2 regions of the Paenibacillus sp. FSL H8-0261 genome follow, and region 2 is predicted to be linked to the other one. Evidence: riboswitches for the same ligand, from Rfam matches in the RefSeq annotation. Region 2 holds a riboswitch; the other holds the start of a gene.

Region 1 (8,237 bases), 2.9 Mb from region 2:
TCGGATTGTAAATTTATCGATCCTTTTATTCCTGAGGTAGAGCAAGCCTATGCAGATCGTCTAACGCTGGTTGAGGTTGACGTTGATGCTGTGGGTGACGTTAGTCAGGAACAAAATATTATGGGTATTCCAAGCTTTGTCGCGTATTCCGATGGGCGTGAATTGGTTAGATTCGTTAATAAATTACGTAAATCCCGCGAGGAAATTGAGAATTTCCTGGATAAAGCGGTTCAAGTGCATCAAAGCCTTCAACAGTAATTCCGGAAAACCACCGCTTTCGCCTGTTCGAGCAAAAGCGGTGGTTTTTTAAGATGCTTCTTCATTACTAAAAACTGCGGGTGATATTTTTGTCGACAAATCAGTTGAAATGGCTTAGTTATCTTACTTGCCTTATCATGTTCCTCGCTGTACTAGGGGGAGCGGTTGTAACGAAGACTGGATCGGGATTGGAATGCGGAAATGAATGGCCGCTCTGTCATGGGAAATTGATTCCGGCCTATACTGTAGGTTCGATGATTGAATACACCCATCGCTTGTTTAGCGGATTGGCAGGGTTATTGTCACTTGCCTCGATGATTGCCTTTTGGCGTTATGCTCGAAATCGGCGGGACTTGTTAGTATATGCATTTATGACGTTGCTGTTTGTAATTGTTCAAGGTGGTATGGGAGCGCTTGCAGTGATTAAATCCCAATCTGCTGCTGTAATGGCACTGCATATGGGCTTTTCCTTGATTGCTTTTTCAAGTTCTCTAATGCTGGCTCTAGGAACTAAAAGGCGACATGAAGCAGGTGAGTACGATCCTAAGATGGAGCTTCAGAAGAAACCCGTCAGTAAGGCTTTCCGCAATTTAACCTGCTTCACGGCCTTATATTCCTATGTTGTTGTTTATATTGGAGCCTTTGTTAGTCATACGGATTCGCGCGGTGGATGTTCTGGCTGGCCGCTCTGTAACGGTGAATGGGTTCCCGAGCTTTCCGGGGGAGTAGGTATTGTTTTTACGCACCGGATTGCGGCTTTGATCTTATTCATTCTTACTGCGGTGCTTGGACATTTAGCTTTTTGGAAACATAAGGATTACCCAGAGCTAAGAGCTCTTGGCGTAGCGGCTGTTCTGCTGTGCTTGATGCAGGTATTTAGTGGTGCTGCTGTTGTTTACACACTTGATAATGAAAGATTGTACATATTTGCCGCTTTGGCTCATATTTTGTTGATCGCTAGTTTGTTTGGTGTCTTATGTTATATGAGTGTAAGAGTCTGGCAGCTGAATCGTGCGAGAAATGTCGTTGTTGAAAAAAATCCAACGAATCCAATGACACCGTTGTAACACCCTTGGTAGAAAGTTCCCACCGTGGATAGAGTCGCTTTACCTGCGGAATAATAAAGTGGAAATCGGTATATCGTGGTGCTGGACAAAACTTTAGGAGGACTGGGATATGCTGCGGGTTATACTTGGAGAGCCGCCTCGAAAGAACAGCGGTGTATTGGCTGACGCGATGGAGAACATGGCCACATTTGCAGCCTTACTGCGCAAGGAAATGAACGCTCATGAGGATAATGACCATGAATACCGCAAGCTGGAGATTTGGACACGTGGACTGATCTCCTCATTGGATGAATTGGAGCAAAGCTGGTTCGCAGCTGCTTTTTACCGGAAATCGGTAATCGCTGGTTATATGGACGATATGTCACCAGTGGAACAAGGCGATTATGCGCGGTATGTTTATTTTTATAAAGATGGATTTATTCGTGTGTTCTCTCTTCTGGACAAGCTTGGAACGGTACTGAATCATTTTTATGACCTCAAAACCTCCAAATTAAAAACGCACTTTTCTTATTTTACAGTACTGCGTCAACTTCAGTTATTGAATGTGCATCCTGCATTAGCGGATCAACTGGAACAGATCAAGAACTCTTATCGTGATCCACTGGAGAATCTACGCAAGCGCAGAAATGCTGAAATTCATTATATGAATTCCGAAATGCAGGATGATTTATGGCAGCGGCATCAAGGCTTGCATGACAAAATTCAGCTTGAGGATTTAGATAGCCATCTTGAGGATTTAAAGCAGTCCCTTGAAATGAACTGTAAAACATTAATCGCGGCATTCAGCTACAGCAATGAACAGCTGCGTAAGGAAATAAGCAAGGCAAAGCGTGTACAATCCTAAGCGTTCAAGATATTTCCTTTTGACAAAAAACAAGAAACTTACTATACTTATGCTTGCATTAAAGTCTGTACGAATTCAAACATAAAATTTCATACTCTATATCTTATCGAGAGTGGCGGAGGGATAGGCCCGATGAAGCCCGGCAACCGATTTGTATACAGCGCGATTAGCGTTATGTACAAATGTCATGGTGCTAATTCCTACAATGACGCAAGGTTTGTGGTCGTTGGCAGATGAGAAGGCATTGTCTAAATAAACACACAGAGCCTCTTGCGATCTGCATCGATCGTCGGAGGTTTTTTTGTATGGAATAAGTGAATTATAAAGGGGGCGACGAGCGTTGATTAATCTAAAAGGAATAACAAAGGTATATGGAAAAGGCAGCCATGCGGCTACAGCACTTTCCGGATTGAATTTGTCTATCGAAAAAGGTGAAATATTCGGAGTTATTGGCCATTCTGGAGCGGGGAAAAGTACATTGATCCGTTGCATTAATCTGTTGGAGCGTCCGACAGAAGGGGAAGTATGGGTAGATGGCATTGAACTAACCAAGCTTACCCAAGGCCAGCTGCAGGAGCAGCGGCGCAAGATAGGAATGATTTTTCAACATTTCAATCTGCTATCTTCTGCGACTGTATATGATAATATTGCTTTTCCTCTACGACTCACAGGTACCTCGAGAGCAGATATTGATGCAAAAGTGAAAGAACTGCTTGCTCTAGTTGGGCTTGAAGAACACCAGGATAAGTATCCGTCTCAATTATCAGGAGGACAAAAGCAACGAGTCGGCATCGCTCGGGCACTTGCCAGCGACCCTGATGTGCTGCTGTGTGACGAGGCAACCTCTGCGCTTGATCCACAAACGACAGACTCTATTCTTAAGCTATTGCTCGATATTAATAAACGGTTCCATCTGACTATTGTGCTGATCACTCACGAAATGCACGTGATTCAGAGCATTTGCGACCGTGTTGCGGTCATTCATGGTGGTGGTATCGTTGAGCAAGGTAAAGTCACGGAGGTATTCCTGAAGCCGCAGCATGAGGTCACTCGCGATTTCATTCGCAGTGAATCACAGAATGAGGGACCCCTTCGTACGGCGCTTGACGCTGCTGCTGGGGACAACTCTCAGGCCGTCAAAATTACTTTTTTCGGAGAGAAGACCTACGGCTCTGCACTTTCCAATGTAGTACGTGAGACAGGTGTTAGCTTCGCCATTCTGCATGGTACCATCTCAACGATAAAAGACGTACCTTATGGACAAATGATTGTTCGGTTCGAAGGTCCAGCTGAAGCGATCGCTGTGACGATAGCCGAACTAACCGCTCAAGGCCTTGAAGTGGAGGTGATTTCGTAATGAATTTCGCAGACTTAAACTGGCAAGAAATGATGGATGCTACAGTTGCTACCTTGCAAATGTTAATATTCTCTGGATTGTTCACAATTATTCTTGGTTTACCACTCGGAATTCTATTGTATTTATGGGGAAGATCGAATAGTATAGTAATCAGAGTAATTTACTCGGTCTTATCATTCTTTGTAAACATCTTGCGTTCCGTACCGTTTATCATTTTGATGGTGGCTTTAATTCCTTTTAGCAAAACCATCGTTGGAACCTCCATTGGAGTACTTGGTACGATTCCACCGCTCGTGATTGGTGCAGCTCCATTCTTTGCTCGCTTGGTGGAAACGGCATTAAGAGAAGTGGATCGTGGAGTAATCGAAGCGGCGCAAGGGATGGGAGCATCCACGAATCAGATCGTTATGCGTGTTCTTTTGCCAGAGGCTCGTCCAGGTCTGCTCGCTGGGGTTACGATCACACTGGTTACACTGGTCTCCTATACGGCAATGTCCGGGATGGTAGGCGGCGGCGGGCTAGGGGATCTAGCGATTCGTTACGGATATTACCGATATGAGAAGGAAGTTATGATTATCTCTGTAGTCTTGATGGTCATACTGGTGCAACTGCTACAAATGGCCGGTGATCGACTAGTACGACATTTCACACGGAAATAAGGTACGTCCATATATAGCCTTATTCATACAAATACCAAGGATAAGAGGGGGATTTAAAATGAAAAAATTACTACTTACTTTTTTTAGTCTGACACTGGTTGTGGTGCTGGCTGCTTGCGGCAATAACAATAATGCTTCTAACTCGGCTGCTACTAATGCACCAAAAGATGGTGCTGCAACTGAGTCATCTGCAGAACCTGTAAAATTGGTGGTTGGTGCTTCACCTGTTCCACACGCTGAGATCCTAAAAGCTATTGCTCCATTGCTTGAAGCGCAAGGAATTAAATTAGAAATCAAAGAATTCACTGACTATGTTCAACCAAACGTTCAGCTTTCAGAGAAGAATCTGGATGCTAACTTCTTCCAACATCAACCTTACCTGGATGACCAGAATCAAAAGAACGGTTCGGATCTAGTTTCTGTTACAGCCGTTCACGTTGAACCTTTTGGTGCTTATTCCAAAAAAATCAAATCCATCGACGAGCTGGCTGATGGTGCGAAAGTAGCCATCCCGAATGATGCTACAAACGGTGGTCGTGCACTGATCTTGCTTGCCAAAAATGGACTGATTTCTTTGAAAGATGATACCAACATCACATCTACCCAAGCAGATATCACTGAAAATAAGAAAAACCTTAAAATCATCGAGCTAGATGCAGCAATGTTAGGTCGTCAATTGGATGAAGTAGATCTTGCCTTGATTAACACTAACTATGCTTTGGAAGCTAACCTAGTTCCTACTAAAGATGCTTTGTTCATTGAGGGTACGGATTCCCCTTACGCTAACATCCTGGTAGCTCGTCCTGACAATAAAGATTCTGATGCAATCAAAAAGCTTGTCGCTGCACTGAATTCTCCAGAAGCTAAAGCTTTTATTGAAGAGCAGTACAAAGGCTCGATCATTCCAGCATTTTAAGACAGAAAGCTAACTTAATCTCTAATACAGCATAAAACCCGCTGCCTAACGGCAAGCGGGTTTTATGCTGTATGTTGTAGGGGAAGTGTAAATCCTCTATAATAAGAAAATCCCGATCTCCTGAAGAGGAGGATCGGGAATGATATTGAATGGGATTAGAATACTTGCATAACTTCTTGTACGCCTTCTACTTCCTCAAGAAGGGCGCGTTCAATCCCGGCTTTCAAGGTGATCGTGGAGCTTGGGCAGCTGCCGCAGGCACCCATAAGTTTCAACTTAACGATGCCGTCTTCTACATCGACCAGTTCAACGTCGCCGCCATCGCGTTGCAGGAACGGACGAAGCTTATCCAGCACTTCCAATACTTCATCATACATTTCGGTGCTTTGTGCATTCTCACTCATTTCTCAATCACTCCTTTCATAAGTTCATTATAGTACAAAAAGTTAAAAAATAAAATGGTTAGGCGGAATAGGGAGATCATCATGAGACCAATTATTGAATTTTGTGCCAGTAACATGGGTCACGGAACAGACAAGCTAATGCATAAGCTGGAGGAAAATCCAGATTACGATGTGATCGAATACGGATGCCTGAACAATTGTGGGGAATGTTATTTAACTCCCTTTGCCATGGTTGAAGGTGACATCGTTGCTGCAGATACGGTTGCCGAGCTAGAAGAGAAAATTGATGCTAAAATCAAAGAGCTAGAGGCTTGGTTCAACATGGATCTTGACTAAATGCTTTTTGTGGAAAATAAAGGGCTGCTCTTTTCCGTTATAAATACGGAAAAGAGCAGCCCTTAGGTTTATCCTAAAGTGCGTTTTGACATCCAGAGCACCCCGCTCTTAAGGATACGGGGAACCCGTCCTTTGACGGAGCGTTGGCCCATCAGACCAAATCCAGCTTTCTTGCCTAGTGAGCCTAAGGTACCCTTTAGACGAATAGGATGAAGCTTAGGGGTCTCGCCGCGCCACATGGCTTGAATAACCTGAGCAACCTGCTCACCCTGCGCTCCTGCGGCTTGTGCGCTTGGAGCGAACGGCAGGCTGGCACAGTCGCCAATTACATACACTTCTGGATAATCAGGTACACGATAATATTCATCCAAAATGATTCGTCCTCCGCGATCCTTCGGGACTGTTAATTCCTGAACAACCTTCACAGGTTGGATCCCTGCGGTCCATACTGTAACATCTGAAAGAATTTCCTCTGTACCGTTAAAAAGCGCATCTTTCTCTACATGGGATACGGAGACACGTCCAAGTGTCTGTACTTGATGGTGGTGAAACCATTCCTCCACGTACTGTGACAGCTTCGCAGGGAAGGCAGATAAGACACGTTCACCGCGATCCAGAATAGCAATATTAAGATCTGGTCGGCTCTCCCGAAGCTCTGCCGCCAATTCCACTCCACTTAGTCCTCCGCCTACAATGTTTATAGTTCCATAAGGCTTCACATCGTTTAAACGTTGGTAAGTTTCGCGTGTCCCTGCAAAGGTCTGGATACTGCAAGTATATTGATCAGCTCCAGGGATGTTATGGTAATTGTCGGTACAACCTAGTGCAATGGCAAGTATGTCATAAGACACAGTCTCGTCAGGCTCCATTGTAACGATTCTACTCTCCAAATCAATGGAACTCACCTCACAGTAACGGATAGTGAGACGGGGATGAACCGGAAACTGGATCCGCAAGTGATAGTCAGTTACTGTACCTGCGGCAAGCGCATAATATTCCGTTTTGATTCCTTGATAAGGCATTCGGTCAATTAAGATAATTTCAATATCCTGTGGAAGGTGATTATTGAGCAATTCTTGAATTAGGGCCAAGCCGCCATAGCCGCCGCCCAGAACGAGTAGTGTTCTCATGCTGACCGAACTTCCTTTCCAATATAGGATAACGGATCTAGGTAGTCTTTTATTCGTATACCTTTATCGCATTGTAGAACGTGTCGCGTTCTACTGGAATTCGTCCAGCACCTTTTACTAACCAGATCAATTCATCGCGAGTGAGGCCTTCAGGTGTTAAGGCACCAGCCGCATGGCTAATGCGTTCTTTAAGAATAGTACCATGTACGTCAGAAGCACCGAAGTTCAGTGCAACCTGTGTAAGCTGAGGACCGATATTAATAAAGTAAGCTTTGATGTGATCGAAATTATCCAGCATCAATCGGCTGATCGCAATCGTCTTCAGATCCTCATAAGCGGAGTTGCGGCGCATAATTCCTGCATTCTTGTTCTTAGGCTGCATAGATAATGGAATGAATACCATAAAGCCATTGGTTTCATCCTGTAGATCACGAATCTGCATCATATGCCGGATACGATCCTCATGAGATTCAATCGAGCCGTAGAGCATAGTCGTATGGGTCTTCATGCCAAGCTGATGTGCTGTCCGGTGAACTTCTAGGTATTCTTCCACATTAGCCTTATCTACACGCATTTTTTTACGGTATTGATCGGATAATATTTCTGCGCCACCACCGGTAAGCGTCTTAAGTCCAGCAGCACGCAGCTGTTCCAGCACCTCACGAATACTCAACCCGCTAATTCGGGTAAAAAAATCGATTTCGGCTGCAGTGTATGCTTTTAAGGTTACCTCAGGAAAACGTTCATTCAAGGCTTTTAAAGAATCCACGTAATACTGGAAAGGAACCTTGTCATTATGACCGCCGACGATATGAAATTCGCGCACACCTGGATGAATATGCTGTTCGACATATTGCACCATTTCCTGACCGGAAAGGGTATAAGCTCCCTCTTCTCCATCATCTTTGCGGAAATTGCAGAATGCACAGTGAGATTCGCAAACATTGGTGAAATATAGACTCATGTTTTCGATAAAATATACCCTGTTGTTGTTCTTTGCGAGATTGACTTCATTTGCTAACTGGCCAATCGTAAGTAGGTCGTTACTTTGATATAAATAAACGCCATCTTCTAAATTCAATCTTTCGCCGCCACGAACTTTTTCAATAATGTTCATCATTCGGGCGTCTGTTTGGGGGGTGAAAAGAGTAGACATATAATAAATTCCTCCTGAAAGTTTTACGGGGTCCATTGCCCGCAGATAATTCCCAGACTTACCCAGACGGTAGCTGTTCATTCATGAAAATAAATCGGAGGTTTAGCCTC
Region 2 (8,237 bases):
TTTATACTTGTTGTGATAGCGCTTCATTCGACGTATAATTAGGGCTGGTGATTGCTTTTTTTATGCTATTATTCATTTGTGTATGGGTAGCGTTTCAACTTCTAACTAGAGAAAGGGAGAGAATTGCTGTGAAGCTATTGGGAGCGATTGAAGCAGGCGGAACAAAGTTTGTATGTGGGATTGGTTATGAGGACGGTACCATTGTTGACCGAGTTAGCTTTCCGACAACAACACCGGAAGAAACGATGGGACTAGTAATAGACTATTTTAAAGAGAAAAATGTAGAAGCATTCGGAATCGGATCTTTTGGACCGATTGATCCCGTACTGGACAGCCCTACTTATGGTTACATAACAACGACACCAAAACCTCACTGGGGACAATATAATCTGGTAGGCACAATGGCTGACCAATTTAACGTTCCGATCGGCTTTGACACGGATGTGAATGGTGCAGCGCTTGCGGAGAGTAAATGGGGAGCAGCTAAAGGTCTGGACAGCTGTCTTTATATTACGGTTGGGACAGGCATTGGAGCAGGAGCGGTTGTTGGCGGCCAGATGGTCCATGGATTGTCACATCCTGAGATGGGACATATTCTAGTTCGTAGACATCCAGAGGATACGTTTGAGGGTTACTGTCCTTATCATGGCGATTGTCTTGAAGGATTAGCCGCAGGTCCGGGGATCGGCAAACGCTGGGGACAACCGGCAGGAGAGCTACCAGTGGACCATCCGGCATGGGAAATGGAAGCTCACTATCTTGCACATGCACTCATGAACTATGTGCTGATTCTGTCTCCTCAAAAAATCGTAATGGGCGGTGGTGTTATGAAGCAAAGCCACCTGTTCCCGTTAATTCGCACTAAGCTGCAAGAGTTATTGAGCGGATATGTTCAACATCCATCGCTTAATGTCGACATCGATAATTATGTTGTCTCACCAGGTCTTGGAGACAATGCAGGGCTTGCTGGAGCGATTGGATTGGCTACATTAGCTCTAGCTAGAAACTAGTATAAAAAGACATTGACTGTTCGGTAATATATGGTATTCTAGGATCTAACAGTATAGCATTTAATGAGGGAGCACCTCTTTCGCGTTTATCGTGAGAGAGGTGCTTTTTTTGCGTTCGGGGTCTGATTGAGAAAGGATTTGTTCGCTCCGAAGGAGGGTCTTCCCGGAAGGTTATTGTGCTTACTGTAATGTTGAGAAAGGTAGGGATGGATATGCAAATTGTGTTTATGAACCGTTTATCCAGAATATCTGGAGTGGATCAAGAGGTGTACGCCCAGCTGTGGATTGGAGAGGAAGAGGGGATCTGGAGTTTGGGCTGGCGTGATTTTTCAGGTGGGGAGAATTACATTGAGAATTTGTGGTATGAAGGTGGTTCATGGAATGAGATGCTCTGTGTATACAGGCATGAGCTAGCAGTGAAGATGGGAGATGGCTATAGACCCTTAATCGATGGGATATTCCACGAGGAGGATAGTCTTACTGGGCGTAATCAGGAGCAGCTGAAGCTTCAATATTACAGCGAACATTATGGGAATGAAGCCATTTATGAAGAGTTATGTGCTTGGCGCCGTGGTAAGGCTTCGAGTGAACGGAAGGCGCCCTATATTCTCGCCAGTAATCGTCTGTTGCGCTTGTTAAGTACATTTCTACCGCATACGCCAGAGGAACTGATGCAAATTCCGGGTGTGGGAGAAGGCAAGATAGCGCAGTTTGGGGCTGATTGGCTGGCTATAACTACTGCGGTGGCAAGGGAACATTCCTTCCCTCTAAATTGGGTGCATGAAGTAATTGAAGAGGAGTCTTTCGTCTCTTGGCTTTATAAACAGAAAGAAGTCAAATATAAGAAGCAGCTAGAACGACTGCGCTTGCGGAGGATTTTGCTACAGGGGATCGAGAATGGGTTGGGCTTGGAACAGCTTAAGGTGAATAGTGGAGTGAACCGGCGTGAACTGATTGAAGCGGTAGAGGAGCTAGAAAGAGAAGGTTATTCTGTCGAGAAGCTGATCCATGTAGAGCTTGGCAATATGCCGCAGAGTGAGCAGGATGCGATATGGAATGCCTATGTGGAGCTCGGGGATCTTTTCCTAAAACCGGTGTTACATAAGGTGTATGGCGACGACTTTTCCGCTGCTGAAGGATTGGATATTTATTATGAGCGTCTGCGATTGATCCGCATCCGTTTCCGTCGAGAGCAAACGCATAAAGTGGGCATGGCGACCAGTTTTTAAATTTGCGCATACCAAAAAGACGAAGGCTTCCTTATACCTTACGGTTACAGGTCCTTCGTCTTGCTTATTCGTCCGGTTCGTTTCATAGCCATTCCTTCTTGCGGAAAACATACAGCATCCCACAGCCTAACGTCAACATAACGCCTATAACGCCATAATAGCCATATTTCGTATGAAGCTCGGGCATATGATCAAAGTTCATACCGTAGATTCCGGTAATTACGGTCAGGGGCATGAATATTGTTGTGATCGCAGTAAATACTCTCATAATTTCATTCGCGCGGTTGGCGATACTGGATTGGTATGCCTCTCGTAAGTTGCCCATGAGATCGCGATACGTCTCAAAGGTTTCAGATATTTTAACCGCATTTTCATAAATGTCGCTAAAATATTTCTGCAGCTGATCATCAATCAGACGGAGGTCTTTTTTATTTAGGGTATTGATCACTTCTTTTTGTGGCCCCAGCATTTTCTTCAACCATAGAATTTCACTTCGCAGACCGATAATTTCACTGAGATGTGACTTCTTGGTATGCATGAGGATATCTTCTTCCAGCTTCTCGATCCGAGCTTCAATTCGGTCGCCGACGGAGAAATAGTTATCAACGACAAGGTCAATTAGCAAGTAAAGGAACATATCCGGTTCACTTACTTCTTGCTCCCAGAGCATAGGCTTCAGGATTCGTAGTTCATTGATCTTTTGTTTCGTGACAGTGATGATGTAATGTCTTCCAAGGAATACATTGAGCGCCCGTAGGAAAATTTCTTCATCGTCAAAGCGGATGCTATTTACAACTATAAAGTAGTGACTTTCGTATATTTCGATCTTTGGACGCTGATCCTCTTCGCTAAGGCAATCCTCAACAGCAAGATCATGTAGGTTGAACAAGGGCTGAAGCAGCTCCAAATCCTCAACATCGGCGTCAATCCAATAGAACCCTTCCGTTGGGGGTGTTAGTGTTTCATCAATTTCATCAATAGGTGTAAAAACCCCTGCATTTACCAGCCGGATTTTCATCTGATTTCACTCCTCCTATCCCCAGGTCTTCACTAGGGACTGCTAAATTAAGCACAGAGAAAAAAATCAGCTTGGCCGGCGGTACAATCAATACATAGGGCCAAATGACGTTTCGAGGGCATGAAGAAGAACTGCTCCCGCCGCCGGCAAGCTGATGATTATCCTGTGTGGTTGCTCATTCTGTACACATATTTGCGAGCTCGGGTCGCCTTCCATCCTTCTTCTCACCTCTTCTTTTCGTTCAGGTATGAAATACTTGTCTAGTATAACAACGGAGTATGCCTCTTTCAAGCAAATTTATTGTGATTTTGAGGCTTCTTCAGCATTGTATGGACTTGACGAAAAGGAGGTTCATGATTTAAAGTGAATTTTAAAGTAATTTAATTGAATACAGCTAAATCTTATCAAGAGCAGGTGGAGGGACTAGCCCTATGAAACCCGGCAACCGGCGTGTAAACGCACGGTGCTAATTCTTGCGGAATTTCTGCAGACGTCTAATCGTCTTCAGGAACATTCTGGCAGATGAGAGAGGCACATATGACTGTAGATATGACCTTTCTCGATTTCCGAGGAAGGTCTTTTTATGTTCAGCAAGCCGCAGTGCGGCAAAATAACTAAATTCAGCTAAGGAGTGGAAAGACAATGCCAATTAAAATTCCCGACAGTTTACCGGCGAAAGAAGTACTATCCGGAGAAAATATTTTTGTGATGGACGAAAGTCAGGCTTTCCATCAGGATATCCGTCCACTACGGATTGCTATTCTGAACCTCATGCCGACTAAAGAGACGACAGAGACTCAATTGCTGCGTTTAATTGGAAATTCGCCACTACAAGTTGATGTTACTTTATTGCATCCGCGTTCCCATATTTCCAAGAATACTTCTGCTGAACATTTGAAGAGCTTTTACAAAACCTTTGACGAGATCAGCCACCGCCGTTTGGATGGTTTAATCGTTACAGGTGCTCCTGTAGAACAAATGGAGTTCGAGGAAGTATCGTATTGGGAAGAACTGAAAGAGATTTTTGAATGGAGCAAGGACAATGTGACTTCAACCATGCATATTTGTTGGGCGGCACAGGCAGGCTTATATCATCATTTTGGTGTTCGTAAAGTGGCATTGCCTGAGAAATGCTTTGGCGTCTTCGCTCATACGATTAATCAAAATAACATTAAATTGTTGCGCGGCTTTGACGAGGTATTCCATGTACCACACTCTCGTCATACCGATGTCTCCCGTGAAGATATTGAGAATAACCCAGATCTGCAAATTCTGGCGGAATCCGAAGAAGCTGGTATGTATCTAGTGGCTACAAACGACGGTAAACAAATATTTGTGACCGGACATTCCGAATATGATCCTCTATCCTTAAAATGGGAATATGACCGTGATGTGTCTAGAGGGATGGAGATGGCTTTGCCGAAACATTACTTCCCTAAAGATGATCCAGAACGTACACCTCCAGCAGTGTGGCGTGCGCATGCCAATTTATTATTCTCTAACTGGCTCAATTACTATGTATATCAAGAAACGCCTTATGATATCGACCCGATTGTTTATTAATAATAGCGCTACAATATAAATTAGGAGGCATTAATCATGGATGACAAACTTAGGATTGAAAGTAGACTGGCTCAAATAGGTTCTCAAGAAGATCCTGCCACAGGAGCAATTAATTTTCCGATTTATAATGCAACGGCATTTCGTCATCCAAAACTCGGTCAAAGCACAGGGTTTGATTATAGCCGCACCAAGAGTCCGACCCGTTCAGTGCTTGAGAATGCAGCTGCGGAACTGGAATCTGGAGATGCAGGATTTGCTTGTAGCTCTGGGATGGCAGCGATACAAACGGTGCTTACCTTGTTCGCTCAAGGCGACCATCTGATCGTTTCGCTGGATCTTTACGGCGGTACCTATCGTTTGTTGGAACGGATTATGTCCAAGTTTGGAATCACTGCTTCTTATGTAGACACGAATGATTTGGATGCACTGGAAGCTTCGCGTCGTCCAAATACGAAAGCTGTATTTATTGAAACGCCAACGAACCCACTTATGATGATCACGGATATTGAAGCCGTGTGCACTTGGGCACGTCACCATGGGTTACTTAGCATTGTAGATAATACGCTGCTGACTCCATTCTTCCAACGGCCTATAGAATTAGGTGCGGATATTGTAGTTCATAGCGCTACTAAGTATTTGGGTGGTCATAATGATGTACTGGCAGGCCTGATTGTATCCAAGGGTGTAGAATTATCAGCTGAATTAGCTATTCTACATAACTCTATTGGCGCCGTGCTCGGACCAACAGACAGTTATCAGTTGATGAGAGGCTTGAAGACATTGGCGCTGCGTATGGAGCGTCACGAGAGCAATGCACTTGCGATCGCTCACTACTTATTAGAGCATCCAGCGATTGCGGAAGTGTTCCATCCAGGATTGCCTGATCATCCAGGACATGAAATCCAGAATCGTCAATCTTCAGGCAATACCGGTATTTTTTCTTTCAAATTAAAAGATGCCAGATACGTAGAGCCGCTTCTTCGTCATATTCGTCTTATTGCATTCGCAGAAAGCTTGGGCGGTGTAGAGTCACTTATGACTTATCCGGCTGTACAAACGCATGCTGATATTCCTGTGGAGATTCGAAATGCTGTGGGTGTAGATGATCGTTTACTGCGCTTCTCCGTCGGTATTGAACATGCAGAGGATTTGATTGCTGATCTTGGCCACGCATTAGAGGCCGCTAGGGCAGAAATTGAGTCCAAGTAACAGGAAGAGATCTTCAATCGAGTGTTAGTGGAGAAATAGAGTATAACTAGCAGTATCGCTTAGTGCGATGCTGCTTTTCTTCTGGATGGGAATTTGCGAAGAATGTAAAAGCATTTTTCAAGCTGTTCAGATTGTGATACGATGAGGAAATGAACTGTTCAATTGTATGAGAAAGGGTTGTCACCTTGAAAAAGAGACAACGTTTTTTCTTCCTGTAATTTTGTGATTCTACCATACCCCTAAGGGTTTAGAAGGAGGATGCGAACGATGAGTGCGATAGATCTTATTTTGGACAAAGCCCTACGGGGTGAACGTCTCCAATTGGAAGATACCATCCGACTGTTCGAGAGCAACGAAATTGAGAAAATGGGTGCAGCTGCAAACACCATAATGGAACGCTGGCATCCAGACCCGATGGCCACGTTTGTAATTGGTCGTAATATTAACTATACGAATGTATGTGATGTCTACTGCCGTTTCTGCGCATTTTATCGTAGACCGGGCTCTGATGAGGGTTATGTATTGCCGGATGAGACGATTTACCAAAAAATCGCTGAGACTATCGCTGTAAATGGTACAGAAATACTGATGCAAGGTGGTACGAACCCAAATCTTCCTTTCAGCTATTATACCGATATACTTCGCGGAATTAAGCAACGTTTTCCTGAGATTACAATGCATTCCTTCTCTCCTGCTGAGATTATGAAGATGAAAGAAGTATCTGGATTATCGCTCGAGGAAGTTGTGCGTGAAATCCATGCTGCTGGCCTGGATTCACTACCAGGTGGGGGAGCGGAAATTCTCGATGATCGCACACGCCGCAAGATCAGCCGACTTAAAGGCTCATGGCGCGAGTGGATGGACGTAATGCAGACAGCGCATAAGATCGGTATGAATACGACAGCTACGATGGTCATTGGACTTGGTGAGAGTATGGAAGAACGGGCATTACACTTACTTCGTGTGCGTGAGGCTCAGGACGAGTGTATTGCCAACAAATACGATTCAGAGGGTTTCTTGGCCTTTATCTCTTGGACCTTCCAACCGGACAATACTAACCTGAAGCTGGATAGACAAACGCCTGAAGAATATCTGAAGACGGTAGCCATTAGTCGCCTTGTTCTAGACAACATTAAGAACTTCCAGTCCTCTTGGGTAACAATGGGACCAGAGGTCGGCAAGCTTTCCCTTCAATATGGCTGTAACGATTTCGGCAGTACAATGATTGAAGAAAATGTAGTATCTTCTGCGGGCGCGACCTACAAGGTCAATATCGAATCAATTACTCAGCTGATCCGCGAAGCAGGCAAAATCCCGGCACAGCGGAATACACGCTACGATATTCTGCGCGTGTTCGATGATGCTAATGCGAAGATTGATAATGATTTCATCATGCAGAACTAATATATAAATTAAATCAACGCTTGTTGCTCGTTAATCCGTTTAGTGGATGATTGAGCAGCAAGCGTTTTTTTTGTATGGTTAAGATTTCGAAGGTTTATTTTACCTGTGAACATAAATTCATTATTTTATTACATTTCTGTATACACATTATTATCCAAAAGTGATATCATAATCATATCAAAAGAATATCTTATGGGGGTGCTTTTTTATGAAGGAGAAGACGCTTCGTCCTGTCAGCGGATTTTGGGTTATCGCATTAATTGCAGTTTGTTTGGCTGGTGGAATCTATGGTGCTGTTCAGGAGTATATTGCAGTACCAGTCATTCTGTTCGTTGTATCAGCAATACTATGTACGAGTATTACGGTTGTACAACCTAATAAGTCGGTTGTAGTCACCTTTTTCGGCAAATATGTAGGGACTATTGCAACGAGTGGACTGTTCGCAGTTATTCCGTTCAGCGTACGTAAGACGGTTTCCCTACGCGTTCGTAACTTTAACAGTGTGAAGCTCAAGGTCAATGATGTTGAAGGTAATCCGATTGAAATTGCTGCAGTTATCGTCTTTAAGGTGATTAACTCCGCTAAAGCCCTCTTTGATGTAGATAAATATATGGCTTTCGTAGAGATTCAGAGTGAAACGGCGCTGCGTCATGTGGCCAGCAAATACCCTTATGATAACTTCAATGAATCTGGGATGTCCCTGCGTGCCAATGCAGATGAAATTGCTAAAGAGTTAGCGACTGAGCTTCAAGAGCGTTTGTCCTTATCTGGTGTAGAAGTCATTGAAGCCCGGCTTACACATTT

What was found. A riboswitch is a leader RNA that binds a small molecule or an ion and turns the genes downstream of it on or off. The one in region 2 is predicted to bind S-adenosylmethionine.
Region 1: linked by a shared signal. The riboswitch ahead of MHI27_RS25945 (methionine ABC transporter ATP-binding protein) and the one ahead of metA (homoserine O-succinyltransferase) in region 2 are both predicted to bind S-adenosylmethionine.

What each region holds. Positions count from the first base shown of each region.
Region 1 covers NZ_CP150297.1:5,826,659-5,834,895, reverse strand. Annotated here, with positions in the region: gene MHI27_RS25960 (thioredoxin family protein) at 1-258, shown strand, start outside; gene MHI27_RS25955 (heme A synthase) at 348-1,325, shown strand; gene MHI27_RS25950 (Cthe_2314 family HEPN domain-containing protein) at 1,435-2,169, shown strand; SAM riboswitch class I at 2,270-2,409, shown strand; gene MHI27_RS25945 (methionine ABC transporter ATP-binding protein) at 2,510-3,526, shown strand; gene MHI27_RS25940 (methionine ABC transporter permease) at 3,526-4,185, shown strand; gene MHI27_RS25935 (MetQ/NlpA family ABC transporter substrate-binding protein) at 4,244-5,101, shown strand; gene MHI27_RS25930 (NifU family protein) at 5,257-5,505, opposite strand; gene MHI27_RS25925 (YuzB family protein) at 5,587-5,841, shown strand; gene MHI27_RS25920 (NAD(P)/FAD-dependent oxidoreductase) at 5,910-6,971, opposite strand; gene mqnE (aminofutalosine synthase MqnE) at 7,021-8,127, opposite strand.
Region 2 covers NZ_CP150297.1:1,881,759-1,889,995, forward strand. Annotated here, with positions in the region: gene MHI27_RS08220 (ROK family protein) at 129-1,010, shown strand; gene MHI27_RS08225 (HRDC domain-containing protein) at 1,223-2,239, shown strand; gene corA (magnesium/cobalt transporter CorA) at 2,322-3,257, opposite strand; SAM riboswitch class I at 3,656-3,786, shown strand; gene metA (homoserine O-succinyltransferase) at 3,900-4,820, shown strand; gene MHI27_RS08240 (aminotransferase class I/II-fold pyridoxal phosphate-dependent enzyme) at 4,857-6,029, shown strand; gene mqnC (cyclic dehypoxanthinyl futalosine synthase) at 6,297-7,433, shown strand; gene MHI27_RS08250 (SPFH domain-containing protein) at 7,642-8,237, shown strand, end outside.